Regions from separate parts of the Rhodococcus sp. no. 34 genome, predicted to be linked through region 1. Evidence: riboswitches for the same ligand, from Rfam matches in the RefSeq annotation. Region 1 holds a riboswitch; each other region holds the start of a gene.
The links. Region 1 has a riboswitch for S-adenosylmethionine ahead of ACYP01_RS06730 (bifunctional o-acetylhomoserine/o-acetylserine sulfhydrylase). Riboswitches for the same ligand answer to the same signal wherever they lie in the genome.
Positions count from the first base shown of each region.

Region 2: it holds a riboswitch for S-adenosylmethionine, as region 1 does, so the genes downstream of both, ACYP01_RS05490 (LLM class flavin-dependent oxidoreductase) here and ACYP01_RS06730 (bifunctional o-acetylhomoserine/o-acetylserine sulfhydrylase) in region 1, are expected to answer to the same signal.
Region 3: it holds a riboswitch for S-adenosylmethionine, as region 1 does, so the genes downstream of both, ACYP01_RS19810 (putative leader peptide) here and ACYP01_RS06730 (bifunctional o-acetylhomoserine/o-acetylserine sulfhydrylase) in region 1, are expected to answer to the same signal.

Region 1 covers NZ_BAAILK010000023.1:161,482-166,351, forward strand. Annotated here, with positions in the region: gene metX (homoserine O-acetyltransferase MetX) at 1-788, opposite strand, end outside; gene ACYP01_RS06730 (bifunctional o-acetylhomoserine/o-acetylserine sulfhydrylase) at 785-2,110, opposite strand; SAM riboswitch class IV at 2,254-2,394, opposite strand; gene ACYP01_RS06735 (NADP-dependent isocitrate dehydrogenase) at 2,700-3,923, shown strand; gene ACYP01_RS06740 (MFS transporter) at 4,054-4,870, shown strand, end outside.
Region 2 covers NZ_BAAILK010000019.1:163,240-168,109, reverse strand. Annotated here, with positions in the region: gene ACYP01_RS05500 (dicarboxylate/amino acid:cation symporter) at 1-1,263, opposite strand, end outside; gene ACYP01_RS05495 (phosphodiesterase) at 1,603-2,508, shown strand; SAM riboswitch class IV at 2,587-2,700, shown strand; gene ACYP01_RS05490 (LLM class flavin-dependent oxidoreductase) at 2,683-4,029, shown strand; gene ACYP01_RS05485 (NtaA/DmoA family FMN-dependent monooxygenase) at 4,050-4,870, shown strand, end outside.
Region 3 covers NZ_BAAILK010000041.1:514,317-519,186, forward strand. Annotated here, with positions in the region: gene ACYP01_RS19790 (FAD-dependent oxidoreductase) at 1-153, opposite strand, end outside; gene ACYP01_RS19795 (ABC transporter substrate-binding protein) at 164-1,135, opposite strand; gene ACYP01_RS19800 (amino acid ABC transporter ATP-binding protein) at 1,170-1,955, opposite strand; gene ACYP01_RS19805 (amino acid ABC transporter permease) at 1,952-2,926, opposite strand; gene ACYP01_RS19810 (putative leader peptide) at 3,037-3,114, opposite strand; SAM riboswitch class I at 3,122-3,216, opposite strand; gene ACYP01_RS19815 (sulfite exporter TauE/SafE family protein) at 3,416-4,183, shown strand; gene ACYP01_RS19820 (HAD-IIA family hydrolase) at 4,221-4,870, shown strand, end outside.

The sequences.
Region 1 (4,870 bases):
TATCGTCCACCGTTCCAAGGATTTTCGTCGTTCTGAGCGGAGTTCTCGAAGCGTGCGTCCAGTTCGGACTCGGTGCGGTACGTGAGGTGCGCGATGCGACGGGCGATGCCGAGTCCGGCGCGAGGTGCCCGCCCCGTTCCGTGGTAGTCACCGCCCTGCCAATCCGGATCGGAGACGATGGCAGCGATCTGCGTCGTCTGGGTGCCGATCTGATCTGCAGTGGCCCGTGAACCGGTTGCGAGAACCAACGCGGAGCGAATGCTGTCCGGGTAGGTAACTGCCCATTCGAGTGTGCGCATGCCGCCCATGGATCCTCCGACTACCGAGGCCAACTGGTCGATCCCGAGGAGATCGACGAGCTTCTTCTCCGCCGCGATCTGATCCCGGATGGAGATCTCCGGGAACCTGCTGCCCCACGGCTTGCCGTCGTCGGCCGGCGAACTGGGACCGGTCGTGCCGCGACAACCACCGAGGACATTGGTTGCGATGACGCACCATTCGCCGGTGTCGATCGGTTCGCCGGGGCCGACCATCCCGTTCCACCAGCCGGGGGAGGGCTGATTCGCGGAGATCGGTCCGGTGACGTGTGAGTCTCCGGTCAGTGCGTGCTCGACGAGTACGACGTTGTCGCGGTTCGGGGAAAGCTCACCCCACCGCTGAACGGCGAGCGAAACCGATGGGAGCACCGCGCCGCTTTCGAGTTCCAGGGCACCGATGTCGACGAACCCCACCTGGCCGTCGGGTGGGGGCAGGAGGTCGATCCTGGGCTCCAATTCGTTCACGGTCACGAGTTTGCCACCGCTGCCAGGCCGACGGTGAGATCGGCGAGGATGTCGTCGATTCCTTCGATGCCGACCGCGAGGCGGACGAGCCCGGGTGTGACACCGGAGGCGAGCTGCTCTTCGGGGGTGAGCTGCGAGTGTGTCGTCGACGCGGGGTGGATGACGAGTGAGCGAACGTCACCGATGTTGGCGACGTGGCTGTGCAGCGTCAGGGCGTTGACGAACGTCTTGCCCGCATCGATACCGCCGGGCAGCTCGAAGGTGACGATGGCGCCGGTTCCCTTGGGCGTCAGCTGCTTTCCACGTTCGAACCATGGCGAGGAGGGAAGTCCCGCGTAGGAAACGGAGGCCACCTCGACGTGGCCGTCGAGGAATTCGGCGACCTTCTGTGCATTGGATACGTGGCGCTCGATGCGCAGGCTCAAGGTTTCGATACCCTGCGCGATGAGGAACGCGTTGAACGGCGCCACGGCGGAACCGAGATCGCGCAGCAGTTGGACGCGGGCCTTGAGTGCGAACGCCGGCGCGCCGAGGTCCGCGAAGGTGACGCCGTGGTAGCTGGGATCAGGCGTCGTGAAGTTCGTGTGGCGACCTTGCGTCCAGTCGAAAGTGCCACCGTCGACGATGACGCCGGCGATCGCGGTGCCGTGTCCACCAAGGTATTTGGTGGCGGAGTGAACGACGATGTCGGCGCCGTGTTCGAGTGGGCGAAGCAGGTACGGCGTCGCGACTGTGTTGTCCACGATCAACGGAAGACCGTTCTCGTGGGCCAGTGACGAGATACCGGGTAGGTCGAGGATGTGGTTCTTCGGATTGGCGATCGTTTCGCCGTAGAACGCCTTCGTATTCGGGCGAATGGCTTCGCGCCACTGCTCGAGATTGTCGGGATCCTCGACGAACGTGACTTCGATACCCAGCTTGCGAAGGGTGTAGTGCAGGAGGTTGTACGTGCCGCCGTACAGGTACGGGCTGGAGACGATGTGATCGCCGGCCTCGGCGATGTTGAGGATCGCGATGGTCTCGGCGGCCTGACCCGAGGAGAGGAGGAGTGCGGCGACTCCGCCTTCGAGGGCAGCGATGCGCTGCTCGACGGCGTCCTGTGTGGGATTCATGATCCGCGTGTAGATGTTGCCCGGCTCGGCGAGGCCGAACAGTGCAGCAGCGTGATCGGTGCTGTCGAAGACGTAGCTGGTGGTCTGGTAGATCGGCAGAGCGCGCGCATTTGTGGCGGTGTCCGCTGTTTGTCCGGCGTGCACCTGCTTGGTCTCGAACGACCAGTTCGCGGTCGGATCCGAAGTTGCTGCGGCGTCGGCTGTGTTGTCGGTCATGATCTGTTCACTCCAGTGGTCTGACGGATAGATGTCGGACGGGGGCGAATGATCGCCGCCCCGTGCTGGGGTCTATCTACAAGTGCGACACATACTGAAATACCTCCGTGGGGCTCGGCCCGGTCTGGGGTCCGTCCCTGTCGGACCCGCGCTTGTCACCCGAATTGCGGTGGAACTGCGCGAGCAGATCCACGTCGGGAAACCTGGTCATCACCCGGGGCACCCCACCGCGGTTGGAGGGTTGCCGTCCAGCGAGCCGGGGCTTGACGCTGGCACTCATGACCAAGTCGGATTCTACCGGGAAGTGAGCGCAGTCCTGACACGGGGCGAAATGTGAGCCGCAACCGCACGCGAGGCAGAGCGACGCAGCCCACTAGCAGGCAAAAGTTACTCGCGAGTAGAGACCGATGAGTGGACCTGCCGGTTGCGGCCTCACGGGTTAGCAGTACGCTTGTCTTGTTTGGGACTCATCTCCCGAGATCAGTCCACACCGTCTAGGTTTGATAATCGAACCGTTCGCGGACCCACTCACAAAGTGTGACCGCAACCGTGTAACCAGGGAAACTTCCTAGGAGGACGCGAAGCACCCATGTCCAAAATCAAGGTTGAGGGCACCGTCGTCGAACTCGACGGCGATGAGATGACGCGCATTATCTGGCAGTTCATCAAAGACAAGTTGATCCATCCGTATCTCGATGTGAACCTCGAGTACTACGACCTCGGTATCGAGTACCGCGACGAGACCGACGACCAGGTCACCATCGACGCAGCGCACGCGATCCAGAAGCACGGCGTCGGCGTCAAATGCGCCACGATCACGCCGGACGAGGCACGTGTCGAGGAATTCGGTCTCAAGAAGATGTGGCGTTCCCCGAACGGAACGATCCGCAACATTCTCGGCGGCACGATCTTCCGCGCACCGATCATCATCTCCAACGTTCCGCGACTCGTTCCGGGCTGGACCAAGCCGATCATCATCGGCCGTCACGCATTCGGCGACCAGTACCGCGCCACAGACTTCAAGGTCCCCGGCCCCGGCAAGGTGATGATCACCTACACGCCTGAGGACGGCAGCGCACCGATCGAGCACGAACTGGTCAACTTCCCCGAAGAGGGCGGCGTCGTCCAGGGGCAGTACAACTTCACCACGTCCATCCGTGACTTCGCTCGCGCGTCGCTCACCTACGGACTGCAGCAGAACTACCCGGTGTACCTGTCCACCAAGAACACCATTCTCAAGGCGTACGACGGTGCCTTCAAGGACATCTTCCAGCACGTCTACGAGACCGAGTTCAAGGCTGAGTTCGATGCTGCAGGTCTGACCTACGAGCACCGCCTCATCGACGACATGGTCGCTTCCGCACTCAAGTGGGAGGGCGGATACGTCTGGGCATGCAAGAACTACGACGGCGACGTCCAGTCCGACACCGTGGCCCAGGGCTTCGGCTCGCTCGGCCTCATGACGTCGGTTCTGCTGACACCGGACGGAAAGACCTGTGAGGCAGAGGCTGCTCACGGCACCGTGACGCGTCACTACCGTCAGCACCAGCAGGGCAAGCCCACCTCGACCAACCCGATCGCGTCCATCTTCGCGTGGACCCGCGGGCTCGAGCATCGTGGCAAGCTCGACAGCACCCCTGAGGTCATCGGCTTCGCGCAGGCGCTCGAAGACGTTGTCATCAAGACCGTCGAAAGCGGCCAGATGACCAAGGACCTCTCGATGCTGGTCGGCGGCGATCAGGGCTACCTCACCACCGAGGAGTTCCTCGGCGCGCTCGACGTGAACCTGCAGAAGGCCATGGCCGCGAAGTAGATTCACCGCTTCACCTGTCAAATGGGACGTCTGGGAAACCGGGCGTCCCATTTGTGTTCGCGGTCTCACGTGAGTGAACTCACCCGCTCTCACTTAGAAGTTCAACCAGATGTGAGACCACAATTGATCAGTGACTTCGTCTACCCTCTCCCGTTCTGACACCTCGACACCCGGGGTTCGTTCCGCCAGAGGTCCGGCGATGCTCGCTCTCGCTCTCGGCGGTTTCGGTATCGGCACAACCGAGTTCGTCGCAATGGGATTGCTCCCGGAGATGGCATCCGGACTCGGCGTCTCGGAACCCGTCGCGGGTCACGTGATCTCGGCGTACGCGCTCGGGGTTGTCGTCGGCGCTCCGCTGATCGCTGCACTCACCGCACGAGTACCGCGCCGCACCCTGTTGATCGCACTCATGGTCGCGTTCACCGTCGGCAATGCCGCCTCGGTTTTCGCGCCCTCGTACACGACGCTGATGATGGCCCGCTTCGTCGCCGGATTGCCGCACGGCGCCTACTTCGGAGTCGCCGCATTGGTCGCAGCTCACCTGGCCGAACCGGGAAAACGCGCGAAGGCCGTCGCGATGGTGATGATGGGTCTTTCCGTGGCCAACGTGATCGGTGTGCCGGTCGCGGCCTGGATCGGCCAGGCACTCGGCTGGCGCAGTGCCTTCGCCTTGGTCGCCGTGATCGGGGTGGCAACGGTTGCTTCGCTGTTCGTCTGGATTCCGCGTTTGGACGGCATGCCGGTGACGAATCCGATCACCGAACTCGGGGCACTGGGCCGCGTTCAGGTGTGGATGACCCTGATCGTGGGCATGGTCGGATTCGGCGGGATGTTTGCCGTCTACACCTACATCAGTACGACTCTCACCGACGTGTCCGGGCTTGGCGCTTCGTTCATTCCCCTCGCACTCATGCTGTACGGACTGGGCATGGTGGCCGGCAACTTCG
Region 2 (4,870 bases), on a different contig from region 1:
GCCGGTGACGTTGACTGCGGTACGGCCCATGTCGACGATCGGTTCGACTGCGAGGAGCAGTCCGACGCCGGCCAGGGGAAGACCAAGGGTGGAGAGTGTGAGTGTGAGCATGACTGTCGCACCGGTGGTTCCGGCCGTTGCCGCTGAGCCGATGACCGAGACGACGACGATCAACAGGTAGTCGGTGAAGGTCAACGGAACGTCGTAGAAGCCTGCGACGAAGATCGCCGCGATCGCGGGATAGATTGCGGCGCAACCGTCCATCTTCGTGGTGGCGCCGAGCGGAACGGCGAACGAGGCGTACTCACGCGGAACACCGAGGTTGCGTTCGGTGACGCGTTCGGTCAGAGGCAGAGTGCCGATCGACGAGCGCGAGACGAATCCGAGCTGAGTCGCAGGCCAGACGCCGGAGAAGAAGCTTCGAACCGAGAGGCCGTGTGCGGCAATCAGGATGGGGTAGACCACGAAGAAGACGATGGCCAGACCGATGTAGATGGCGGCGGTGAATACGCCCAGCGAGCCGATTGCATCCCAGCCGTAGGTGGCGACAGCGTTGGCGATCAGTGCGGCCGTACCGATCGGGGCAAGGCGAATGATCCACCACAGGACCTTTTGGACGATCGCGAGCAGTGACGCGTTGAACTCGAGGAACGGAGCAGCCTTGGGGCCGATCTTCAGCGCCGCGATACCGATTGCGCCGGCGATGACGAGCAGCTGCAGGACGTTGAAGCTCAGGGATGTGGTTGCTACTCCCTCTGCGACGGAAGTCTTTGCGCCCAGCCCCAGGAAGTTGTTCGGAACCAGTCCGGTGATGAACGCCCACCACGAGCCGGAGCTCTTGGGTTCCTTCGCTGCTTCGGCGGCGACGTCGGTCCGTGAACCGGGATCGGTGATCAGGCCGACGATGATGCCGATGATCACAGCAATGAAAGCGGTGATCGCGAACCAGAGCAAGGTCTGCACGGCCAGGCGAGCTGCATTGGCGACCTGGCGCAGGTTGGCGATGGAGCTGACAATGGCGGTGAACACCAGCGGGATCACCGCAACGGTGAGCAGCTTGACGTAACTCGAGCCGATGGTCTGCACGGTGCCGACCAACCAGTTGACGTTGCCGTCGGCCGCATCAGGCATTGCCCGGGCGACGAGACCGATGATGACACCGAGTACGAGACCGGCGACGATCTGCGGTCCGAATGCCGTCGCCCAGGACGGAAAACGGGACGTGGACTTTTCCGGCACGCCGGTGGAGGTGGAGCTGGGCATGACTATGCCTTTCGAAAATCAAGGGAGCGAAACGCAGCGCGGCACCAGAGGCCGGGCAGATTCGAAGAAATGTTTCCTGGTACGCGTCAGGTCAGAGCGAGCGCGTACACATTGCGCTCGCCTGCAGGCGAAGGTCGACGTAACGCCGACTGGTCAGGAACAACACTGTCCACACACTACTCGCAGCTTCAACTACTCGATCCCGAGGGTCGCCGCGGGAGTTCGCTTCGTGTTCGTCGGGCGTGCCCCGATCAGTCACTGTTGGTCGGTTGACTAGTCTCGACGATCAGTAGGTGCCGCACCGGCGCCTAAGCGTCGGCAAGCGGAAGCGAGAGACCGATGAGCGTTCGGAATGCCGAGTACCCGCGTCCGAAGCATTTCCTGGTGCACCTCAGTGACACGCATCTGGTGGCTCAGGGGGAGTTGTACGACGCCGTGGATGCGTCGACGAGATTGCGGGAAGTGCTCAGCGGGATCGTGGCCTCGGGCGCACGCCCGGATGCACTGATATTCACCGGCGACCTGACCGACCAGGGACACCCCGACGCATACGCGGAATTGAAAGCCATCGTGGAACCCGTGGCGGCCGAGATCGATGCGCAGGTCATCTGGGCGATGGGCAACCACGACGACCGCTCTACTTTCAGATCTCTGCTGTTGGGCGAGGACGCCACCGATCATCCCGTCGACAACGTCTACGACCTTGACGGACTGCGGGTGATCACCCTGGATTCGTCGGTTCCCGGTCATCACTACGGTGAGATCTCGGATCGTCAATTGGATTGGCTACGCGCAGAATTGGCGGTGCCCGCGCCCGACGGAACAATTCTGGCGCTGCATCATCCGCCGGTTCCGTGCATTCAGGATCTCGCGGTTCTGGTGGAGTTGCGCGATCAGTCCCGGTTGGCAGACGTCTTGCGTGGCAGCGACGTCCGGGCGATTCTTGCTGGGCATCTGCACTATTCGACGACGGCGACGTTCGCCGGCATTCCGGTTTCCGTGGCGTCGTCGACGTGTTACACCCAGGACTTGAACGTGGAAGTCGGTGGGCAGCGTGGTCGCGACGGGGCTCAGGGGTGCAACCTGGTGCACGTGTACGACGAGACAATTGTTCATTCGGTCGTTCCACTCGGCGCGCACGTGACGGTCGGTGAGCCTGTCGACGCGGCCGAGGGAGCCCGGAGGCTCAGCGCTGCCGGTATTCGAATCCTCGAGAGCGAAAAGGCGGCACGCTCGATCATCTGAGGTGGCAGGCGGTTTCCGGCACTCCGGCGCAGTTCTGGGCGATTGCCGGGCTGTCGCGTACTCACTACCGTCGAGGTAGGTGCAGAGCTCCAGCAACAAGGACCGGCTAGCTGGACGGCAACCCTTCATGCCGATGGGGTGCCCCGGAATCACACCTGGCGATACGCGTGGTGCGTGTCGCAAGCGGCAGTCGCCACGAGAACCGTCAGTCGGGTGCTGACGGTTTCTGCGGTCGGCACTGTGCGCTCCCGAGTAGTTCTCGAACAGGAGTATGCGCCGATGACCTCCACCCCCTCCTCTCATCTTGCTCCGTTGCATCTCGCCGTAGCGCTGGACGGTGCCGGTTGGCACCCTGCAGCCTGGCGAGAGCCACACTCGCGCCCGAGTGAGCTGTTCAGCGCGTCGTATTGGACTGACGTGGTGACGACCGCCGAGCGTGGTCTGCTCGATTTCGTCACCATCGAGGACAGTCTCTCGGTGCCGGCCAACCCACTCGAGCCCGTCGACGACGCGGTTGATCGGGTGCGCGCTCGGCTCGACGCGCATCTCGTGGCCGCCCGACTGGCACCGATCACGAGCAACATCGGCTTGATCCCGACCATCACCACCATTCACACCGAGCCGTTTCACGTGTCCAAAGCCGTTGCCACGCTGGATTACACCTCACGCGGTCGCGCCGGATGGCAGGTGAAGGTTTCGGCGTCGGAATCCGAGGCAGCACAGTTCGGGCGTCGCGACATCCCAGCGCTCACCGATGCCGACCGTCAGTCGATCGTTTCAGGCGTCCTCCCGGACTTCGTGCGCGACCTGTTCGACGAAGCTGCGGAGGCGGCTGACGTAATCCGGCGACTCTGGGACAGTTGGGAGGACGACGCCGAGATCCGTGATGTCGAACAGCGTCGATTCATCGACCGGGACAAGTTGCACTACATCGACTTCGAGGGAAAGTACCTCTCGGTCCGTGGACCGTCGGTGACCCCGCGCCCGCCGCAGGGGCATCCCGTCGTTACCGCGTTGGCACATCAGCGGGTCGCGTACGAACTGGCGGCGCGGACGGCCGATCTGGTGTTCGTGACGCCGTTCGACGAGGAGCAGGTCACGGCAATCCTGGGTGAAGTGCGAGCAGCCGAAGAACACGTGCAGCGCACCGGCGAACCTCTTCGGGTCTTCACCGACATCGTCGTCTTCTTCGATACGCCGGAAGAAACCGGAAAGGAACGGCTCGCTCGCCTCGACGCGCAGGCCGGCGCCGAATACCGTTCGGACGCGCTGACCTTCACCGGCACCGCGGCTGAGTTGGCAGATCTTCTGCTCCGGTGGCAGCAGTTGGGAATCGACGGCTTCCGGTTGCGGCCGGGCGTTGTCGTGGACGACCTCGACGCCATCGCAGGTGAGCTGGTGCCTGAATTGCAGCGACGCAACGTATTCCGCACCGAATATCCGCAGGCGAATCTTCGCGGACTCCTTGGTCTACCCATCGACGTTCCCAACCGCTACGCCGCCGGTACTCCGGCCGCCTGACAGACGAGGAATAGATTCTCATGAGTTCTCAGAAGCGTAAGCAGGTCATCCTGGGTGCCTACCTCGGCGGCGTCAACCATCACACTGCGTGGTGGGATCCGCAGGCGGGCAGCCAGATAGAGTTCGATTCTTTCGAGCACACCGCTCGAACCGCCGAGCGTGGGAAGTTCGACTTCTTCTTCCTCGCCGAAGGCCTCGCCCTTCGTGAGCGTGCGGGACAGATTTTCGACCAAGACATCATCGGTAGGCCGGACACCTTCACGGTCCTTGCATCGTTGGCGGCGGTAACCGAACACCTCGGATTGGCCGGCACTATCAATGCCACGTTCAACGAGCCGTACGAACTGGCCCGCCAATTCGCGACGCTCGATCAGTTGTCCGGAGGGCGTGCCGCCTGGAACGTCGTCACCTCGTTCGACGCATTCACCGGCCAGAACTTTCGCCGCGGCGGATACCTCGACCGCGCGCAACGATACGAGCGTGCGGAGGAGACCGTAGCGCTGGTGCGTGAACTGTGGGATTCGTGGCGAAGCGACGACATCGTGGCAGACAAGGCATCAGGGCGCTTTCTCGCGCGACCGGATGCCGGTGAATTCGTCTTTCATGGATCGCATTTCGACGTGAACGGCCGATTCACAGTGCCGCGTAGCCCGCAAGGGCGCCCGGTTATTCTGCAGGCCGGGGTGTCGCCGCAGGGGCGCGATTTTGCTGCCGGCAATGCCGACGCGATCTTCTCACCGTACGGTCAGTTGCCCGAGGCGGCCGATTTCTATCGCGATATCAAAGCACGTGCCGTCGCGGCCGGACGTGACCCGGGTGACATCAAGATCCTGCCGTCGGC
Region 3 (4,870 bases), on a different contig from region 1:
GATACGCGAAGTACCGTGCGACGCACCGTGCTTGTGACTCGGCCCGAACTGTTCCAGCTGAACGACGCTACGTCCGCGTGCCGCGAGCCGCCAGGCGGCGGAGGACCCGACGAGTCCTCCGCCGATGACGATCACATCGAAAATCTCACTCATGGACGAGAGCTCACTTGGTCTTCGGAAGGCCGGGCGGGTTGATCAGGGACGTGTCGACGGCTTCGCTGGTGATGTTCCAGCGCTCGAGGATCTGCTGGTACGTGCCGTTCTCGATCGTGTGGTTGATCGCGTCGTTGATCGCCTTGATCAGGCCGTTGTCCTTCTTCACCAGCACCGCGATCTGCCCCTGCAGGGTGTCGCCGGCCCCGGAGAACTCTCCGACAACCTCGGTCTCCCCCGACTGCTTGGCGTGGAACTGCGACGACGGGTTCGGGCCGAAGTAGGCGTCGATCCGGCCGGACTGCAGCGGGAGGTAGTAGTCGGTGGTGTTCTGGTAGTAAGAGATGTCGGTAGGCGCCAGGCCGGCCGCGACGTTCTGCTCACTCCACTTGACCAGCAGCGCTTCCTGATTGGTGCCCGAGGAGACGGCGATCTTCTTGCCCGCGACGTCCTTGGGTTCCTTGATGGAGATTCCGGCACCCTTCTTGGCTTCGAAGGCGAGGGTGTCGAGACGGTAGGTCGCGAAGTCGTACTTCTCCTTACGCTCTTCTGTGACAGTCACATTGGAGAGGAAGGCGTCGGCCTCACCGGAGTCGATCCGGACGAAGTTCTGTGCCCAATCTGCTGTCTGCAGGTCGACCTTCAAGCCGAGAACGTCACCGATCAGATAGGCGAAGTCGGTCTCGGAACCGATGAGGGTGGTGTCGTCGTCGGCGTAGAAACGGAGCGGCGGAGCGGAACCGGCACTACCGGTGACGCGCAGCGTGCCACGATCGCGGATGTCCTGAGGTAGCTCGGCGGCGATGGAATCCACCTTGTCGGTGGTGATGCGGTTCTGATCGGCCGTGAGGTTGTAACCCGCAGCAGCGGTGACCTGGGCGCCGTCGGACTCGGCGTCCGCGCTGCTGCATGCAGCGCTGAGCAATCCGACGGTGGCAAGCGCCGAGATCAGAAAAGTCGCGCGACGGGATGTGGAGAACATCAATTTTTCCTTCCGGGAATGAGTCTGGGTCGCGTCAGAGGACGCGGGAGAGAAAGGCTTTGGTCCGTTCGTGGACCGGATTGTCGATCACCTGCGAAGGCGGGCCCTGTTCGACGATGACGCCGCCGTCCATGAAGACCGCAGTGTCCGCCACTTCCCGAGCAAATCCGACCTCGTGTGTGACGATCACCAAGGTGGCGCCGTCACGGGCCAGCTGAGCGAGGACTTCGAGAACCTCGCCCACCAGTTCCGGGTCGAGCGCCGACGTCGGCTCGTCGAAGAGAATGACCGCCGGCCGCAGTGCCAGCGCTCGCGCTATCGCGACGCGCTGTTGCTGGCCACCGGAGAGTTGGCGCGGATACTCGTCCGCCTTGTCGCCTACCCCCACTCGCTCGAGCAGCGCGCGGGCCTCGCGGTACACCTCGTCACGATCACGCTTCTGGGCCGAGAGCGGCGCTTCCACCACGTTTTCCAACGCGGTCAGGTGCGGAAACAGGTTGAAGTTCTGGAACACGAATCCGATGTGCGAACGCTGTTTCAGGATCTCGCGGTCACGCAGTTCGTGGAGTCGATTTCCCTTGCGCCGGTATCCGATCAGCTCTCCGTCGATCCGTACGGTTCCGCGGTCGACCTTCTCGAGGTGATTGAGGGTTCGCAGCAAGGTGGATTTACCGGAACCCGACGGACCGAGAATGACGGTCACTTCGCCCTTGCGGACCAGGAGATCAACGCCGGCAAGTACTTCCAAGGCACCGAAGGACTTGTGAATTCCGCGCGCTTCGACGGCATACACCGTCTCTTCGGCCAGTTCTGCGGTCATCGGGTCGCACCTCTCGGAATATCGAGACGCGCATCGCGAATCTCTTCGAACTTCTTGCGCGCCTTCTGTACCGGAGTCAACGGAAGCGCACGGGCGGATCCTCGTGCATAGTGGCGCTCCACGTAGTACTGACCGATCGAGAGCAACGTCGTGAGGATGATGTACCAGATCGTGGCGACCATCAGCAGGGGCACGACTCGTCCGTTGCGGCCGAAGATGACCTGCACCTGGTAGAACAGTTCGGCGATTGCCATGGTGGAGACGATCGACGTTCCCTTGAAGAGTCCGATGACCTCGTTGGCGGCGTTGGGGAGGATCGCTCGCATTGCCTGCGGGAGAACGATCTTGAAGAACTGGCGACTGCGCGGAATACCGAGCGAGTGAGCAGCTTCGATCTGACCGTGATCCACCGAGATGATTCCGGAGCGGATGATCTCGGCCGAGTATGCAGCCTGGTGCAGCGCCAAACCGATGACTGCTGCGGTGAATCCGCCGATCACACCGCTGACCTGGAAGGTGAAGAACTCGGGCCCGAAAGGTATTCCGAGAGAAAGCGTCTGGTACAGGTATGTGATGTTGAACCAGAAGAGCAGCTGCACGATGAGTGGAATCGAGCGGAAGGCCCAGATGTAGGTCCAGGCGATCACCTGCAGGACCGGGTTTTTCGACAACCGACCGAGTGCCAGGAAAACACCGAGACCGAATCCGAGGATCGTCCCCCACAGGGTCAGTTTGATCGTCATCCACAGCGCGGCGAGCACTGATTTCGCGGTGAAGTACTGCGCGAACGTCGGCCAGTCCCAGCCGGGGTTGACGACGAGCCCGTGGATGAACTGAGCAAGCAGGACCAGCACGACCGCACTGATCACCCAGCGCAACGGGTGCCAGGTGCGAGCGACGACAAGCTCCGAGTCGGGTAGTTGCGACTCGGACACCGACTTTTCGGGGCGGACATCGGTGGGCGCGCTCACGGCGCGCTACCTGACGGAGTGGACATCACGAATAGACCTTTCGGGGAAATGGGAACGCAGCTGTGTCCTCGAGTTGGTGAGCTCGAGTTGCGAAGACGACGAGAGTTCGGTCAGCGACAGTGACACGAAGCGGTGCGGCACAGATCGATGTGACGTCGCTTGTGCGCAGCGTGCGAAGTGGTACCCATGTGATGCCTTCCATCGGTCCTGGCGGTAGCACCCGCTCCCGATCACTCGGGGGGTTGCTGCGACGTCGACGAGCCAGGTCTCTCGGTCGCTCTGGATGGTGAGCAAAGACTAGACGCGAAATGTCGAGTCGTCAAATGTTGTATTTCCCTGCACTGCAAGGGAAATGAAGGGTCCACGATGTTGAAATCGCATTGATTCCAACGGTGTCCGCAGCCGCGTTCGGCGTGTTGAATGGAGCGTTCGAATGAAGACCGGGACCGCCGTCCGGACTGACTTTTCCTCTGCCGTACCGTCTGCGGAGTGAGTGGACTCGACGCTTTCTTCATCTTGTTGGCCGGTATCGGCGCGGGCGCGATCAACGCCGTGGTCGGCAGTGGAACGCTGATCACGTTTCCCACCCTGGTCGCCTTCGGCATGCCGCCCGTGACCGCAACCATGTCCAACGCGGTCGGGCTCGTCGCCGGCGGAGTTTCGGGTACCTGGGGCTACCGACGTGAGCTGTCCGGACAGTGGGATCGACTGAAGTGGCAGATTCCGGCGTCACTCGCCGGGGCACTACTCGGTTCGTGGTTGCTCATGCATCTACCCGAGAAACTGTTCGAGACCATCGTTCCGGTGCTGCTGGTCCTCGCTCTCGCGCTCGTCCTCCTCCAACCACGCATCCAGGCGTGGGCCAAGAAGCGTTCCACCGAAGAAACGACGCTGTCCACCAAGAGGCTGATGCTCCTGACCGCCGGCACTTTTGCAGTCGGCATCTACGGCGGGTACTTCACTGCCGCGCAGGGCATCCTTCTCATCGGTGTGATGGGTGCCATCCTCCCGGAAACCCTCCAGCGCATGAACGGCGCGAAGAACCTGCTGTCGCTGCTCGTCAACATCGTTGCAGCAGGGATGTACATCACTCTGGCATTCGATCAGATCAATTGGGCAGCAGCCGGTTTGATCGCCGTCGGCTCACTCGGTGGTGGCGTTCTCGGTGCCCGCTACGGACGGCGCCTGTCCCCCACTGCACTGCGCTACACGATTGTCGTCGTCGGCCTGATCGGACTGTGGCGCCTTCTCGCTTGACCGCCCACATCGGGCGCCACCCGCACATACTGGAGTAATGACCAGTACAGAAGATCAGACCGGTTGGACCTACCTCATGGACATGGACGGGGTTCTCGTCCACGAGGAGCACTTGATACCTGGAGCGGACACGTTCCTGGCAGAGCTGGCGTCGAACGACATCCCGTACATGGTGCTCACCAACAACTCCATCCGCACCCCGCGTGACCTGCGAGCACGCCTGCTCAATTCGGGACTCGACATCCCGGAGAAGTCGATCTGGACGTCAGCGCTCGCAACCGCGACGTTCCTGGCCAACCAGCGGCCGGGCGGCAGCGCCTACGTGGTCGGCGAATCGGGCCTGACCACTGCCCTGCACGACATCGGTTACGTCCTGACGGACAGCGACCCCGACTACGTCGTCCTCGGCGAGACGCGAACGTACTCCTTCGAGGCAATCACCACCGCCATTCGCCTGGTCGAGCGTGGATCGCGGTTCATCGCCACCAACCCGGACGCCACTGGACCGTCGCGAGACGGCTCGCTGCCGGCCACCGGCTCGGTCGCCGCTCTCATCACCAAGGCGACCGGACGCGATCCCTACTACGTCGGCAAGCCCAACGCCTTGATGATGCGCTCAGCCCTGCGGTCCATCGGCGCTCATTCCGCCAATACGTTGATGATCGGCGACCGCATGGACACCGACAT